2 linked regions of the Thiocystis violascens DSM 198 genome follow. The protein of the gene in region 1 interacts with the protein of each later gene in a pairwise test. Links are inferred from orthologs where the notes say so. Each region holds a gene or a part of one and is shown in the gene's direction. Other genes may lie near its edges.

Region 1 (8,771 bases):
CAACACGCCTCCAGGATGCTCCGGCGCGACACGCGGGGCGGTTGACCCCGCCCGCCCGGCATCTCAAAGAGAGCGGCGACCAAGTCCCACTCCGCATCGGTCAGACAACTTGGGTAGCTTTGGTCGGGGTCGTGGCGACGATGCGCATCCGTATACCCATACCGACGCGGCGTTGCGCGCGCTTGCGCCTCGAGACCACTCTCGCCCCGGAGGCGCGTGACGCCCGCCTCCCGCAAGGACTTGCGAATCGTTGCTTCATGAGCCTCGATTCCCGTCCGTGCCGCGAGTTCCCGGGCAATCTCTGACAGCGTGGAGGTCGGGCGATCCGTGACAATTTGACGCAATACCGCTTGCTCCGCCTCGTGAATCTTGGGGGGACGACCAGCTTTCGACATCAGCGCACACCAGCTCAGTTGTAGACTGGTATACAAATAGCAGCTCAATTATTTTTGTCTACACCCTCTTAACGAATTGATAAGAATAAACTTGCTGTCGGTTTTCGCAGGTCATTGACTCATCCGGCCGACAAGCTTATTATTCTCAGCCCTACTTGGCTACGTAGCTCAGCTGGTTAGAGCATCGCACTCATAATGCGAGGGTCGGTGGTTCGAGTCCACCTGTAGCCACCAAAATTTCAACGACTTACGAGCGCAAGGATCGCGCTAGTTCGCCTCAAATTGCCTAAATCGCGGCCTGTAGTGGTACCTGGATTGGCACCTAAAAGAAAAGCGCGCTCTAGGCGGCTCCAGGCTTCCCGCTGCATCGGTGGTACCTGACTGGTACTTACCCACAAAAAATCCGCCTTGAAGTCCGAATGTCGCGCAAACGCAACGGTTGATAGACCGCGGTCGCGTTGCGACTATTCTCAGGAATAGACGCCCCACATCGCCAAGTTAGAGGCAATCATGACGACGATCCGCCCCACGGAGTTGAAGGTTCGTTGCTACGCTGAACGCGAAGCGCCTCGGTTATGGGTTGCTATCTGCTTGGATTTTGATCTTGCCGCGCAAGGCGAGACGCTTGAAAAAGCGCGACGCGTGCTGGACGCCATGATTAACGACTATGTGGAAGACACTTGGGATGGCGAAGACCAGCCCTATGCGGACGCACTCATGAGCCGTCGCGCTCCACTTCGCTATTGGTTGCGCTTCTACTGGTTCACATGGATGCGGCGCCTGAATCGGAAGCATACCCATAGCGCGCACTACCCGTTCAACGAACGGCTACCGCTGTCCCTTGCTCATTGCGCGGGCACTATCCGCCGCTGACGTGCGTTGAGGTTAAGCGCATCCTCCGCAATCTTGGATTTGAAGCACGGCCTGGACGCGGCGGTTCTCATGAGCAGTGGGTAAAAAACGAAAACGGGAAGCGGTATAAAGTCACGGTGGATTGCCCAAAGGCTCCGTTCTCCCAAACGCTAATCGAGTCAATGTCCAGCAAGCGGACATTTCAAAGAAGGCATTTTATGCCGCGCAGAAGAGATAGGCCCACTTCCGCTCCATATCCATCCGTCCCCCACGCAGGAACGCTTCAGCCTCGTACAAGGCGCACGCATCCTTAGCCGCGTTTATATCTGTACCCGGCGCGCTCACTAACGAAACGTGTTAGATTCGCAAACACCCCCTGTCGAACAACGCCTAAATCACGTCTCGGGTATTTTAAAAAGGAATGTCGTCGTCGAAAGGCACGGAGGATGCGCCGCCCTGGCTTCCGGATGCAGAACCGCTCGACGGTGCAGGTGCTGGCGAGGCAGCCCGAGAGCGGCTGCTACCGCCAAGGGATTGATACGAAGGATCGTCGTCGAAGGGGACCGACGAGCCACCCCCTTGACGGCTGTCCAGCATCTGCATGGTTCCATTGATGTCGACGACGACCTCGGTCGTATAGCGGTCCTGCCCGTCCTGTCCCTGCCATTTACGGGTGCGCAGCTTGCCCTCGACATAGACCTTCGAGCCCTTGTGCAGGTACTGCTTGACGATCTCCGCGATCTTGCCGAAGAAGACCACGTTGTGCCATTCGGTCCGCTCCTGTTTTTCGCCGGTATTGCGATCCTTCCAGGACTCGCTGGTCGCGATGCGGATATTGGCCACCGCATCGCCGCTCGGCATGTAACGCACCTCGGGATCGGCCCCGAGATTCCCGATCAGAATCACCTTATTCACGCCTGCCATGTCTGTCTCCCGCTCACGCGACGCGCAAGCGCTGGTTGTCTCGTCAAAAAGAGGGGATCCGTGCCCGAATGGATCGTCAGGCACCGACCGAAAACGTCTGCAATCTTGCCCAATCGAGCGTGCGCCTGTCCACTTTGAGATAGGCGACGCCCTCGTCGATCGCGATCACCGCCTCCCGGACGCCGGGCACCTCCAGCAGACGCCGCTCCAGAGCCAGGATGTCGCCCGCCGTCGGCAGTTCCAGCGCGAGCACATGACGGGTCAGATTCTCCGGCATCGCCATGGTTGCCAGCAGTGCGATCCAGAGCAGCGAGATCAGCGCCCCGAGCAGATAGACGGCATCGGCGCCGAAGCTCCCGTGCGCCCAGCCGCCCAGCAGACCGCCGAGAAAGGCGCCGAGAAACTGGGCGCTGGAAAAGACCCCCATCGCCGTTCCCCGAGCCCCGGCGCGCGCCACTTTCGAGACCAGCGAGGGCAGGATCGCCTCCATGAGATTGAAGACGGCGAACACCAGGATCAACAGCCCGGCCAGCGCCCAGAGCGATTGATGGAAGGCACGGAACCCCAGCAGCGACAGCCCCAGAACCATCACCGCTCCCAGCAGCACCGGGCGGATCTGGCCGAACCGCTCCGCGAGCACGATGAAGGGCACCATGGCGAGGATCGCGAGCAGCACCGCCGGCAGGTAGAGCATCCAGTGATTCAACGGGTCTAGTCCAGCCCCTTCGATCGAGAGCGGCAGCACCACGAAGAGGCTGATCATGGTCAGGTGCAGCAGGAAGATCGCGGCATCGAGCCGTAGCAGGGTCGGATTCGCGAGGACGCCAGACAGTTGATCCAGCACCGGTTGCGCGTCGCGATGGACCATCGAGCGCTCCGGGTCCGGCACCACGCGGGCCAGCACCAGCATGCCGGCCACGGCCAGCAGCGCCGTCAGCCAGAAGACGCCCGCGATCCCGAACCAGCGCGCCAGCGGCGGCCCGATGACCAATGCCGCGGCGAAGGAGAAGGCGACGCTGGTGCCGATGATGGCCATGCCCCTGGTGCGCACCTCGTCGCGGGTCAGGTCGGCGGTCAGCGCGGTGGTCACGGCGGCGATGGCGCCGGCGCCCTGAATCGCCCGACCCAGGATGACCCAGACGATATGGTCGGCCAGCGCGGCGACGACGCTCCCCAGCAGGAAGACCGTCAGACCGGCATAAATCACCGGTTTGCGCCCGATGCGATCGGACAGCAGACCGAGCGGGATCTGAAACACCGCCTGCGTCAGGCCATAGGTGCCGATCGCCAGACCGATCAGCAGCGGCGTCGCGCCGGGCAGGTCATGGGCATAGAGCGCGAAAACCGGCAACAGCATGAAAAGACCCAGCATGCGGGTCGAAAAGATGGCGGCCAGCCCGATGGTCGCGCGGCGCTCGGTCACGGAGAACGGAACCTTCGGAGGGGTGAAGTTCGGTCGATCTGCTGGGGTCACGGTCGACAGCCTTTGCGTCCGGGGGGCGAAGCTCCGCATAATAACAGCTTGGCCTGACCGAGAGCAGGCGCCAAATCCTCGGGCGATGCCAACTGCCAACGCCACCCTGTCCATCGCTCAAGCGAACTCCATCCCCCATGCACACCATCCGCATTCGCGGCGCTCGCACGCACAATCTGAAGAGCGTCGACCTCGACCTGCCGCGCGATCGGCTGATCGTCTTCACCGGCCTGTCCGGTTCGGGCAAATCCTCGCTCGCCTTCGATACCATCTATGCCGAGGGTCAGCGGCGCTATGTGGAATCGCTCTCGTCCTATGCCCGGCAGTTTCTGTCGGTCATGGAAAAGCCGGACTTGGACCATATCGAGGGACTGTCGCCGGCGATTTCCATCGAGCAGAAAACCACCTCGCACAACCCGCGCTCGACGGTCGGCACCATCACCGAGATCCATGACTATCTGCGCTTGCTGTTCGCCCGCGTCGGCCAGCCCCGTTGCCCGTCCCACGACGAACCTCTGGAGGCCCAGACCGTCAGCCAGATGGTCGATCAGGTGCTGAATCTCCCCGAGGGCGACAAGCTGATGCTGCTCGCCCCGGTGGTCTCGGCGCGCAAGGGCGAGTATCAGCGACTGCTTTCCGAGTTGCATGCACAGGGCTTCGTGCGCGCCCGCATCGATGGCGCGCTCTGCGAACTGGACGCCCCGCCCGAGCTGGATCTCAAGAAGAAGCACGACATCGAGGTCGTGATCGACCGCTTCCGGGTCCGCGCCGATCTGGCGTTGCGTCTGGCCGAATCCTTCGAGACCACGCTCAATCTCTCCGGCGGACTCGCCCGGATCGGCTGGATCGACGAACCGGAGCGCCCCGAGCTGACCTTTTCGGCCAAGTTCGCCTGCCCGGTCTGCGGCCATAGCATCCCGGAGCTGGAGCCGCGCATCTTTTCCTTCAACAATCCGGCCGGCGCCTGTCCCACCTGCGACGGGCTGGGTGTCGAACAGTTTTTCGACCCGGCCAAGGTGGTCGTGCATCCTGAACTCAGTCTCGCCGGCGGCGCCGTGCGCGGCTGGGATCGGCGCAACGCCTTTTATTTCCAGATGCTTCGCGCGCTGGGCGAGCATTACGGATTCGACGCCGAGACGCCCTGGCTGGAACTCAGCGAGCAGGTCCGCTCGGTCATCCTCTACGGCAGCGGCAAGGAGAAGCTCAAGCTCAAACTGCCGCACGAAAAAGGCAGCGCCAAGGCGCAGCCCTTCGAGGGCATCGTCCGCAACATGGAGCGCCGCTACCGCGAGACCGAATCCAACACGGTGCGCGAGGAACTGGCGCGCTATCTCTCGCACCAGCCCTGCCCCGCCTGTCAGGGCTCGCGGCTGAACGAATCCGCTCGTCATGTCTTCCTCGGCGACTCCTTCGGCTCCGCTCGGGATCGGCACAACCTGCCCGCCGTGTCGCGGATGCCGGTCGGCGAGTCGCTGCGCTTCTTCGAGACCCTGGAACTCCCCGGCCAGCGCGGCGAGATCGGCGCCAAGGTCATCAAGGAGGTCGCCACCCGGTTGCGGTTTCTGGTCGATGTCGGGCTCAACTATCTGACCCTGGAGCGCAGCGCCGAGACCCTGTCCGGCGGCGAGGCCCAGCGTATCCGGCTCGCCAGCCAGATCGGCGCCGGGCTGGTCGGGGTCATGTATATCCTCGACGAGCCGTCCATCGGACTACATCAGCGCGACAATGCCCGATTGCTCAAGACCCTGACCCATCTGCGCGACCTCGGCAACACCGTGATCGTGGTCGAGCACGACGAGGAGGCGATCCGCGCCGCCGATCTGGTGGTGGACATCGGCCCCGGCGCCGGCGTGCATGGCGGCGAAATCGTCGCCCAGGGAACCGCCGGGGAGATCGCCGCCGAACCCCGCTCGCTGACCGGGCGCTATCTGTCGGGCGAGCTGCGCATCGCCATCCCGACCCAGCGCACGCCCAACGATCCCGCGCGCCAGTTGCGCATCCTGGGCGCCAGCGGCAACAACCTGCGCGGGGTCGACGTGTCCATCCCGGTCGGCACCTTCTGCTGCATCACCGGCGTCTCCGGCTCCGGCAAATCGACCCTGATCAACGACACGCTCCACCCCTTCGCCGCCCGTCATCTCAATGGGTCCAGTCTCCAGCCCGCGCCGCATCTCGCCATCGAGGGCATGGAACAGTTCGACAAGGTGGTCGACATCGATCAGAGCCCCATCGGTCGCACCCCGCGCTCCAATCCGGCGACCTACACGGGGCTATTCAACCTGGTGCGCGATCTGTTCGCGGCGGTCCCCGAGGCGCGTTCGCGCGGTTACGGGCCGGGGCGGTTCAGCTTCAACGTCAAGGGCGGACGCTGCGAGGCGTGCAAGGGGGACGGGCTCATCCGGGTCGAGATGCATTTTCTGCCCGACATCTATGTCCAGTGCGACACCTGCCGGGGTCGGCGCTACAACCGCGAGACTCTGGAAATCCGCTACAAGGGCAAAACCATCGACGAAGTGCTCAACCTCACCGTCGAGGACGCGCTGGCGTTCTTCGCCCCCGTCCCGGTCATCCACCGCAAGCTCCAGACCTTGATGGATGTCGGTCTGTCCTATGTGCGGCTCGGTCAGAGCGCCACCACGCTCTCCGGCGGCGAGGCGCAGCGGGTCAAACTCAGCCGCGAACTGAGCAAACGCGACACCGGGCGCACGCTCTATATCCTGGACGAGCCGACCACCGGACTGCATTTCCACGATGTCAAGCATCTGCTCGACGTGCTGCACCGCTTCCGCGATCAGGGCAATACCGTGGTCGTGATCGAGCACAACCTGGATGTCATCAAGACGGCGGATTGGATCATCGATCTGGGGCCGGAAGGCGGCGACCAGGGCGGCGAGATCGTCGCCGTCGGTACACCCGAACAGATCGCCACCACTGAACGTTCGCATACTGGACGGTTTCTGGGGCCGTTGTTGGAACGGGGATGGTGAAGATCCTGTCCAAACGCCACCTTTCACGACTCAACCCCGCAAGGAGCCTTCAGGTTCAACACGATGACCACACCAAGTAACCCAATATTTCGCCCTGACAGCGAACCAGGCCACCTTGCCGACACCCGCAACCTTTTACGCAACGAGTATGCGGCTGATCGCCGGCCTTGGGTCGTCGCATACTCCGGCGGCAAGGATTCAACCCTGGTGTTGCAGTTGGTTTATGATCTCCTCTTGGAATTGGGTTCCTCCGCCGATAAACCGATCTTTGTGGTTGCCTCGGACACGCGCGTGGAAGCGCCGAACGTAGAAGAATATCTGGCTGATCGTTTATCGAGGCTATCGAGTCACGCCCGCGCCAATGGTCTGCCCGTCCATGTGCATCGGGTTCAACCGACTCCAGAACAAAGTTTCTGGGGTAACCTGATTGGCAAGGGCTATCCTTCACCGACACGCTGGTTCCGTTGGTGTACGGCGAAGATGAAGATCAAGCCATCCAAGGCGGTGATCGACGGCATCGTGCGGGAACACGGCGGAGTCGTTCTACTCTTGGGAACCCGCCTAGACGAAAGCGCAAGCCGTGCGCAGCGGATGGAGGGGCGCGCCACCAATAGCCGGGGGCTCAATCCCCACGGCGAAATCCCGGACGCGCTCGTGATGACACCGATTGCCGACTGGACGACGGATCAGGTCTGGGAATACCTGTTCACGCACAACCCGCCGCCGTGGGGCGGAACCCACGACTTCATGCTCGACCTCTACCGGCAGGCGAGCGGCGGCGAATGCCCTGTCGTCTTGGATCTCAACACGCCATCCTGCGGGGGGAGTCGGTTCGGTTGCTGGACCTGCACCGTCGTCAAGGAGGACAAGTCCATGCGCGGATTCATCGAATCAGGCGCCGCCTGGATGCGACCCCTCAATGAATTCCGGGACTGGCTTAAAGCGATTCGCGAAGAGACGAGCATGCGGGACGGAGTCCGCCGCAACGACTCCATCGGACCTGGCCCTTTTAATTCGGAGGCGCGTAAAACGATTCTGCGCCGGCTCTTGGAGTTGGAGAAGACTGTAGGCCGCCGACTGATCGAGGATGCTGAGATTGCTTATATTCAGAAACAATGGAGCGACAAGTTCGATGTCACGGATAGCGCGTTGGCAATCGCCAGAGAGTTCGGAAGGGAGGTTGGTGCCTTGAAAATCAAACCTGAAGACAGTTTCAGCGATCTTGCCCTGATCGAGGAGCTAGCCCCTCGCTTCGAGGTCCAGAGTATTTGGGCAACGGATCTCTATCACTTGGTGACCGAGCGTTACCCATCCTTGGATAGCCCGCGCAGCCATCAACAGCTTTTAGACGATGTGATTAAGGTTGTCGAAAACGCCGTACGTCAAGCCGACCGGACCGAGCCGGCCGCATGATCTTCGAAAGCATTCAACTCACAAACCTGTTCTCCTATTACGGGAATCAGGAGATCCAACTCGGCAGTCCCGAGCCAGGCCGTAATGTCTGCTTGATCATGGGACGCAACGGCTTCGGCAAGACTAGTCTCCTCAATAGCCTCAAGCTCTTATTTACCGGCGTTAGTTACGAACCCTTGCGCCGCGCGGTGCAGCGCACGCGCATGCCAACGGTCAAGCAATACGTCGAAGGTGCCGGCAACGATTGGTGGGGCATTATGAACCGACGGGCGCGCAATGAGGGCCAAACCCGTTGCGCTATTCGAGTGGTCTGGAGCGAGGACATTGGCCGCGTCACCATCGAGCGTTCCTGGCGCATCGAAAATGGAGCCTGGGACAACGAGGAGTCCCTGACCGTCGCGACCGCGACCGAGACATTCAAGGACGATGAGGCGCAGGAATTCCTTGATCGTCGTCTACCCCAAGATTACGTGTATTTCTTTCTATTCGACGGCGAACAGATTCAAGAGTTGGCCGAGTCAAAAAGGGATTCGCAACAACGTCAGATGGAGCGTCTCCTTGGAATCGGCGCAATCGATGCCCTGCGTGGGAGCTTGAACCAAGCCATCGGTCGTTGGGAGCGCGACGAGCTTGAACCCCAGGCAAGGGCCGACCTAGAGCGTCTGGAAGGTGATATCAGGGGGACCGAGGCTGATCTCGATTTGCTGGATCGGACCCAGGCGAGCC
Region 2 (8,382 bases), 160 kb from region 1 along the record:
ACGAAGGTTTCGGTATGCAGGGTGTTGAGCAGGTCGGCCACGCTGCTGCGCTCGGCGATCTCGCCCCGGTTGATGATGGCGATGTTGCGGCAGAGACTTTCGGCTTCCTCCAGATAATGCGTGGTGAGAATGATGGTTGTGCCCTCGGCGTTCAGCTCGCGCAGGAAGGACCACATCGAACGGCGAATCTCGATGTCGACCCCGGCGGTCGGCTCGTCCAGGATCAGCAGCCGGGGCCGGTGGACCAGTGCGCGCGCGATCATCAGCCGCCGTTTGAGTCCGCCGGAAAGCGTGCGCATCTCGCTGTCGCGCCGGTCCCAGAGATCGAGCTGGCGCAACGATCGCTCGGCCCGGACCTTGGCCTCGCGGCGCGGGATGCCATAGTAGCCGGCCTGATTCAACACCACCTCGAACACCGGCAGGAAGAGGTTGAAGTTGAACTCCTGGGGGACCAGACCGATGCAGGATTTCACGCCCTCGGGATCGCGGTCGAGATCGTGACCGAAGACGTTCACGCTGCCGGCGGTCTTGTTGACGAGCGAAGCGACGATCCCGATGAAGGTGGATTTGCCGGCGCCGTTGGGGCCTAGCAGCGCGAAGAAGTCGCCTTGCTCCACACCGAGGTCGATCCCCTTGAGGGCCTGAAAGCCGCTTTTATAGGTCTTGGTGAGTTGCTGGACTGCGAGTGCGGGCATGGGTTTCCGAGGGTCGAATGAATGGAGGTACTTGCCGGCCTGGACAGAGTAGGCGCCTCCTGCCTCAGGAGCGTGTGATCGACACCGGGTTGTATCTTCGGAGCGGTTGCGGCATCCCACCGCCGTTTTTGACCACGCCGTCAGGCAGAATCAGAACGAACGTCGCCCCCCAGCCATCAGTTCCCGCGCGTCGATCCTGCCCGAGTAACGATAGGGTAACGTGATTAAGCCGCCGGCCAGCGTCGCCGTCCCGGCGAGGGTCCAGTCCAGCGGACGCTCCTTGAGCGCCAGCGCGGGCAACTGCTGGAGCAGACCAAGCAGGCTGCCGATGACCTCGACATCGACGGTCGTCTCGCCGAAGGCCGGGATCTGTCGCTCCAGGGCGCCGCCGCCCTCGGCCACGTCGCGACCCTCCAACGCGAGCCGGTAGGTCATAGCCTTGATCGGCAGGGTGCGGTCGTTCGGATTCCTGACCGCCAGGGTCGCGACGAACACCTGCCGCGCGAGTCCCAGCTCTTTGGGCTGCAACCCGATCAGCGCCACCTCGGGCGCCTTCCAGGACTCGACGAGACTGGCGCAGCCGGGCAGCAGGCCGGTCATCAGGACGATGAGCGCGAACAAGCCCGCCTCGCCAAGGCCGCGACGCCGGGGCTCAGGTCGCGGCGACGCGCGCGCGGTCAGCGACGAAACGAGAAGAACAATCAACATGGAAGCACTCGATCCTGCCTTTTCGCCATGGGTTATGTCGCGTCGCTCGGCTACAATCTGCGTCGCGCCACCGCTCATGCCAAGGCGCTTAACTCTACCAGCAATCTGACGGCCCTGCTGTTCTTCCTGGCCGGCTAACAGATCGTCTGGACCCTCGCCGCCCCGATGGCGTGCAGCCAACTGATCGGCGTCTGGCTTGGCTCGCATCTGGTGCCGCGCCATGGCGCGGCTCTGGTGCATCCGGTGCTGGCGGCGGCGTCCATCGCGATCTCGGGCAAGCTGTTGTGGGATCGGTTTAGCGGGGGTCAAACGGCTCCCGCCGGAACTGGTTGGAATGAGGGAATGCCAGCGATCCAGGCATCCGATACCGTCTCATGCTTTCGCCACGTCACGAGATCGGTATCATCTTGCCCCTTGTCCCCGATCAGCCAGCCAGCTTGGCGATCCGCTCCAGCGCCTGTTCCAGATTGGCGCGACTGGTGGCGATGGAGATGCGCATATAGCCGTTGAGTCCGAACGCGGACCCTGGGACGATCGCGACGCCGGCCTGTTCGATCAGATATTCGGCCAGTTCCAGATCGTTGCCGACGCCGGGCAGCCGCTCGATCAGACCCTGAACCCTGGGGAAGACATAAAAGGTGCCGTCGGTCGGCAGACAGTCGATGCCGGGAATCTGGTTGAGACGTTCGACCACGAAGTCGTGGCGCTCATGGAACGCCGTGCGCATGACACCGATGCACTCCTGCGGTCCTTCCAGTGCGGCCTGGGCCGCGACCTGTGAGATCGAGGTCGGGTTGGAGGTGCTTTGCGACTGGACCTTCTTCATCGCCTTGATGATCTCGGCCGGGCCGCCCGCGTAGCCGATGCGCCAGCCGGTCATCGAATACGCCTTGGAGACGCCATTGAGCACCAGGGTGCGCGGGGCCAGGTCGGGGCAGACGTTCAGGATGTTGACGAAGGGAGTCGAACTCCAGCGGATATGTTCGTACATATCGTCGGTCGCGATCACGACCTTGGGATAATCGCGCAGTACCTCGCCGAGCGCCTCCAGCTCATCGCGGCGGTAGGCCATGCCAGTCGGGTTGGAGGGACTATTGATGACGAACAGCCGGCTCTTCTCGTTGAGCGCGCCCTTCAATTGGGCCGGCGTGATCTTGAACGACTGCTCGGCGCCGGCATGAATCAGCACCGGCGCGCCGCTGGCCAGCAGCACCATGTCCGGATAGGACACCCAATACGGCGCCGGAATCACCACCTCGTCGCCTGGATCGAGCAGCGCCTGGGCCAGATTGAAGAAGCTCTGCTTTCCGCCGCAGGAGACCAGAATCTGATCCTGCGCATACTCCAGACCATTTTCGCGCTTGAATTTGTCGATCACGGCCTGCTTGAGTTCGGTGGTGCCATCGACGGCGGTATATTTGGTGAATCCCGCCTGGATGGCCGCGATGGCGGCGGTCTTGATATGGTCGGGAGTGTCGAAATCGGGTTCGCCCGCGCCGAGTCCGATCACATCCTTCCCCGCCGCGCGCAGCGCCTTGGCGCGGGCGGTGATGGCGAGCGTGGCGGACGGCTTGACGGCCTGGACGCGGGCGGCGAGTTTAATGGTCATCGGCGGTGGTCTCTCAGGTTCCTACAGTGGCTGGATTCGCGTGTTGCGGCTGGCAATCATAGCGAAACACTGAAATCCGGGCACGCCGAATGATGGCGGCTCCACGCGCGCGGCCAGCGCATCATCTCATCGCGATTGACGAGGCTCCCGAATGTCACACAGCTCCTTCCAGCTCGTCGCCAAATTCGCCCCCGCCGGCGATCAGCCAGCCGCCATCCGCCAACTCGTGGCCGGGCTGAACGATGGCGAGGCGGGTATGACCCTGCTCGGCGTCACCGGGTCTGGCAAAACCTTCACCATCGCCAACGTGATCGAACGGATCCAGCGCCCGGCGCTGGTGCTGGCGCCCAACAAGACCCTAGCAGCCCAGCTCTATAGCGAGATGCGCGACTTTTTTCCGAACAACGCGGTGGAGTATTTCGTCTCCTATTACGACTACTATCAGCCGGAGGCCTATGTCCCCGCGACGGATACCTATATCGAGAAAGACGCCTCCATCAACGAACACATCGAACAGATGCGTCTGTCCGCCACCAAGGCGCTGCTGGAGCGCAAGGATGTCATCATCGTCGCCACCGTCTCGTCCATTTACGGTCTGGGCGATCCGGAGGCCTATCTCAAGATGGTCCTCATCCTCAAGCGCGGCGACCGGATCGACCAGCGCGCCATCCTGCGCCGTCTGGCGGATTTGCAATACAAACGCAACGAGGTCGAACTCGCGCGCGGCACCTACCGGGTGCGCGGCGATGTCATCGACATCCATCCGGCCGAATCCGACGAGGAGGCGATCCGCATCGAGCTGTTCGACGAGGAGATCGAGGCGCTGTCGCTGTTCGATCCGCTGACCGGCGAGGTTCGGCGCAAGGTCACGCGCTACACGGTCTTTCCCAAGACCCATTATGCGACGCCGCGCGCGACCATCCTAAACGCCGTCGAGCAGATCAAGCCCGAGCTGAAACAGCGGCTCGACTGGCTGCGCGACAATCAGAAGCTGGTCGAGGCCCAGCGTCTGGAGCAGCGCACGCTCTACGATCTGGAGATGATGCTGGAGGTCGGCTATTGCTCCGGCATCGAGAACTACAGCCGCTATCTGTCCGGTCGCGGACCCGGCGAGGCGCCGCCGACGCTCTACGATTATCTGCCGCCCGACGCCATCGTCGTGATCGACGAGAGCCATGTCACCATCCCGCAGCTCGGCGGCATGTACCGGGGCGACCGCTCGCGCAAGGAAAATCTGGTGGAGTACGGCTTTCGGCTGCCCTCGGCGCTCGACAACCGACCGCTCAAGTTCGAGGAATTTCAGGCCCGCCAGCCCCAGACCATCTATGTCTCGGCCACGCCGCGTCAGTACGAAATCGACCACTCGGGCGCGGTGGTCGAACAGGTGGTGCGGCCCACCGGCCTGGTCGATCCAGAACTGGAAGTCCGCCCGGCGCTGAACCAGGTCGACGATCTGCTCTCCGAGATCGGCCCGCGCGTGGCCGTCGACGAGCGGGTGCTGGTCACCACCCTGACCAAGCGCATGGCCGAGGATCTGACCGATTATCTGAACGATCACGGCGTCAAGGTCCGCTATCTGCATTCGGACATCGAGACCGTGGAGCGGGTCGAGATCATCCGCGACCTGCGCCTGGGCGAATTCGACGTGCTGGTCGGGATCAATCTGTTGCGCGAGGGGCTGGACATGCCCGAGGTCTCACTGGTCGCTATCCTGGATGCCGACAAGGAAGGCTTTCTGCGCTCGGCTGACTCGCTGATCCAGACCATCGGTCGCGCCGCGCGCAATGCCCACGGCAAGGCGATCCTCTATGCCGACAAAATCACCGGCTCGATGCAGCGCGCCATCGAGGAAACCGATCGCCGGCGCGCCAAACAGGTCGCGTCCAATCTCGCCAGCGGCGTGACGCCGCAGACCATCCGCAAGGCGGTCGCCGACATTCTGGAAAGCGCCACGCCCGGTGCGCCGATGAAGGCGCGCGCTTTCGCCAAAGTGGCCGAGCAGGTCGCCGAATACGCCAGACTGACCCCGGCGCAGATGGCCAAGCGGCTCAAGTCGCTGGAAAAGGAGATGTATCAGCACGCAAAGAATCTGGAATTCGAGCAGGCCGCCGCGATCCGGGACCAGATTCGTGAGTTGCAGCAGGCGGGGATTGCCGCCTGATGTCGATGGCGGCTTGCTGACATGCTGACTGCTCTTTCTAGGTTTGTCGGCAATATTCCAACAGCGGCGCATTGATTTCGTCGAGATCGAAGGCGTCGGGATCGAAGTCGCCGCCAATCCAGTCCTTGTAATCCTCGTGTTCCGGGTGCTGCGGATCGCGCAATGCTTCCAGGAAACCGTAGTAACCCCAGATCCCGCCAACGTCCTCCGGCGGGCAGGCGCCTTTGCCTTTGATACATCGCGGCAGAATGGCGTCGGGGTCGAAGGGCAGAATATTCTCCAGCGTGACTTTGTGCTCCCAACTATCCCCGAAATCGTATTCGTAAATCAGCGAATCCTTCTCTTTTTTCAGGAGTTGGTTGAGCTTGTAGCGACTCTCGTTCAGGGTTTCCGAGAAATGATCGTCCGGATCCGGGGTGCCGTAGTAATTCCCGCCCGTGACGAATTGATGCAGATGCGAATCCTCCCAGCCCATGACGATTTGCAGCACGGTATGAAACACCGGCAGCGGCACGGTATCGACGATCAGCAGACGCCGCCAGATCGGCGGCTTCGCGCCGCTGAGACCGATCTTGAGTTGATAGATTTTTCGGGGATCTTTTGCCATGGTTCGAGACCTCGCAGGTGCATTTCCCATCGCCGAGTTTGGCTGATCGAGATTGTATGAGAAGACAACCTGAAACGATTCATCGAGATTCCCGCAAAGACCGCTCCTGGATCGCATCCACGGCCAAATTCCCTCGGCTTCGCGCGGCACAAATTTCGATGCTGCTGGCGTTGTTCAGCTCCTTCCCGGACAGCGGTTGCGCCGGCGGTCCGCCAGCCACCACGGCCCCGGTCTTCGGCTACCGCGTCGTGGCGAGCTTTCCGCATGACCCCGCCGCCTTTACCCAGGGGCTGGTCGTGGTCGATGGTCAACTCTTCGAGGGGACCGGAAACTATGGGGCATCGACGCTACGCCGGGTGGATCTTGCCACCGGCCGCGTCGAGCGGGAAACCCGGCTGGCGCCCGAGTTGTTCGGAGAGGGGATCGCCCAATGGCACGGGTGGCTCGTTCAACTGACCTGGCGCGAAGGACTTGGTCTCATCCGCGACCGGGACAGCCTGGAGACCCGCGAAACCTTCCGGTACCAAGGCGAGGGCTGGGGCCTAACGCAGGACGGGCGCCACTGGATCATGAGCGACGGCACGGCCGAACTGCGCTTTCTGGATCCCGAATCTCGGCGTGTCGTGCGCCGACTGACCGTGCGCGATGGCGCGCGCTCCATCCGCTTTCTGAACGAACTGGAATATATCGCGGGCGAGGTCTGGGCCAATGTCTGGCACCAGGACTATCTGGTGCGGATCGATCCGGACAGCGGCGCGGTGACAGGCTATCTCGATCTAAGCGGGCTCTACCCGGAGTCCGAGCGACCGAGCCGCGAAGCGGTGCTAAACGGCATCGCCCATGATGCGGCGACCGATCGCCTGTACGTCACGGGCAAATACTGGCCGCGGCTGTATCAGATCGAGGTCGTACCCAGATAAGGTGAGGAGACGCCGCTGTCGGCGGTCAACGACTCGACGATCTCGCACAGGAAGTGCCCAAGGACGAGATGCAGTTCCTGGATTCTGGGCGTCTCCCGCGAGGGAACCGCAAGCACGATCTCGGCGGCGGCGGGCAGGTCCGGGTGACGCGCGCCGGTGAGCAGCACGGTCAGGACACCGCGCGCGGCGGCAGTCTCCAGGGCGCGCACGATATTGGGCGAACGGCCGCTGGTGGACAGCGCCCAGAGCACATCGCCGGGACGCGCCAGGGCGGCGAGTTGTCGCGAAAAAATCTCGTCGAACGAAAAATCGTTGGCGACGGCGGTGACTGCGCTGGTGTCGAATCCGAGTGCGATGGCCGGGAGCGGGCGGCGGGTCTTGTCGAGGAAGGGGCCGATCAGCTCGCCGCTCAGATGGGTGGCTTCCCCGGCGCTGCCGCCGTTGCCGCAGATGAAGAGCGTGCCGCCCCGGTTGATGGACTCGGCGGTGCGGGTCGCGGCCTGGAGGGTCGCGGCCAGCAGTTCGTCGTCGGCCTGCACGGCCGCCAGCAGCGTGGCCGTCGCGTCGAGTCGTGCCGCGAACCGTGCGCGCGGATCGGTAGGTTCATTCATGGGGCGTCCATCGTCGCGAGTCAAAAAGGAAAAAGACGTCAACCGCGTCTCGCCGCTCGCCCCTTGGCGAGCGCGTGATTGGGGGCGCTCGAAACGGCGGAGGTCACGCGGAACGCGCGTTACTCGGCACAGACGCCATCGCCGCCCTCGGCATATTTCCGATCTTCCGCCGCCAGACGCCGCTCGATTTCAGCTTGTTTGCGCGCGTCCCAGACCTCCCGGCGCTGGGCCACGCGCTGGTCCCAGGCGTCCGCGACCTCCTGGACCGTGCGCTCGCCGAACAGAACCTGACGCAAAAACCGGAAGGCGAAGGCCAGCAGGGCTTCGTCGTCCTGCTCCACCTCGGCATAAAAGCCATCGGGAAGCGCGTAGGTCTTGCGAAAATTCTCGCTCAGGACGAAACGGCGGAAGGTATCGATGTCATAGGATGCCATGAAAAAGAGTTGCAGGCTCGTCTGGGGCGGCTGACCGACGGTGGGGCCGGCGGATTTCTTTTTCAGAACCAACTGATACCACTCGCGATTGTGTGCATCGAAGTCTTCGCAACCCTGTTCGGCGCGATAGTACTGGATGCTGATCTCGCGCGGTTCCTCGTGGCCCTTGCAGTGATCCTCCCGGACCAGCGAATAGCGCTCCTCGGCAGTGGGCGAGTCCTTTTCGCGCAGTGCCAGGAGTGCCAGCGGATAGTAGCGACAGACTGTCGGGCGATCCGTGTAGACGCCGCAGCCGGCATCGCCAGCGAGCTGGAGACAGGTGCCGTTCTCGTCGGTCTTGAGCTTGATGCCGGGGAGTCCGTCGCCATCCATCTGGAAAGGAACCGTGTACTGGCGGACGAACTCGGTCGAGGTCAGTTCGAGCCGGCGCTTGAGCCGTAGCACATCGTAGGGCGCCAGGGTGACATCCGCCCGCTTGCAGCAGGCGTTGAAGCAGGAAATGTCCTGGTGACAACGGAACTGAATCCGGTTTTCCGCCTGCAATGCCTCGGGCATGACGACGCTCTGAAAGGGAATGGCGGGTTTGGTCTGACTCATGGCGGTGGATCCTCGGCGGGTTCCGATGGCGGCTAGGCAA

The links.
Region 2: the proteins of uvrA (region 1) and uvrB interact in binary tests that used the Escherichia coli proteins (3 or more experiments, as listed by UniProt). The link is inferred for Thiocystis violascens DSM 198 from one-to-one orthologs.

The regions. Positions count from the first base shown.
Region 1 is NC_018012.1:2,710,655-2,719,425, forward strand. What follows is about bases 3,475-6,832. They hold uvrA (excinuclease ABC subunit UvrA), read left to right. Parts: upstream 3,475-3,782; coding sequence 3,783-6,632; downstream 6,633-6,832. Other genes in these bases: THIVI_RS11975 (MFS transporter), read right to left, coding at 3,475-3,594; dndC (DNA phosphorothioation system sulfurtransferase DndC), read left to right, coding at 6,696-6,832. In the rest of the region: THIVI_RS11955 (IS5 family transposase), read right to left, coding at 1-395; THIVI_RS11965 (hypothetical protein), read left to right, coding at 906-1,268; ssb (single-stranded DNA-binding protein), read right to left, coding at 1,659-2,171; more of THIVI_RS11975, read right to left, coding at 2,248-3,474; more of dndC, read left to right, coding at 6,833-8,045; DNA sulfur modification protein DndD, read left to right, coding at 8,042-8,771. UniProt on the Escherichia coli protein: The UvrABC repair system catalyzes the recognition and processing of DNA lesions. UvrA is an ATPase and a DNA-binding protein. A damage recognition complex composed of 2 UvrA and 2 UvrB subunits scans DNA for abnormalities.
Region 2 is NC_018012.1:2,869,252-2,877,633, reverse strand. What follows is about bases 2,700-5,668. They hold uvrB (excinuclease ABC subunit UvrB), read left to right. Parts: upstream 2,700-3,163; coding sequence 3,164-5,173; downstream 5,174-5,668. Other genes in these bases: THIVI_RS12685 (plasmid pRiA4b ORF-3 family protein), read right to left, coding at 5,211-5,668; THIVI_RS12695 (pyridoxal phosphate-dependent aminotransferase), read right to left, coding at 2,700-3,012. Outside these bases: THIVI_RS12710 (ABC transporter ATP-binding protein), read right to left, coding at 1-695; THIVI_RS12705 (LEA/WHy family protein), read right to left, coding at 846-1,403; more of THIVI_RS12695, read right to left, coding at 1,828-2,699; more of THIVI_RS12685, read right to left, coding at 5,669-5,780; THIVI_RS12680 (glutaminyl-peptide cyclotransferase), read left to right, coding at 5,837-6,700; THIVI_RS12675 (D-sedoheptulose-7-phosphate isomerase), read right to left, coding at 6,676-7,311; THIVI_RS12670 (YkgJ family cysteine cluster protein), read right to left, coding at 7,431-8,342. UniProt on the Escherichia coli protein: The UvrABC repair system catalyzes the recognition and processing of DNA lesions. A damage recognition complex composed of 2 UvrA and 2 UvrB subunits scans DNA for abnormalities.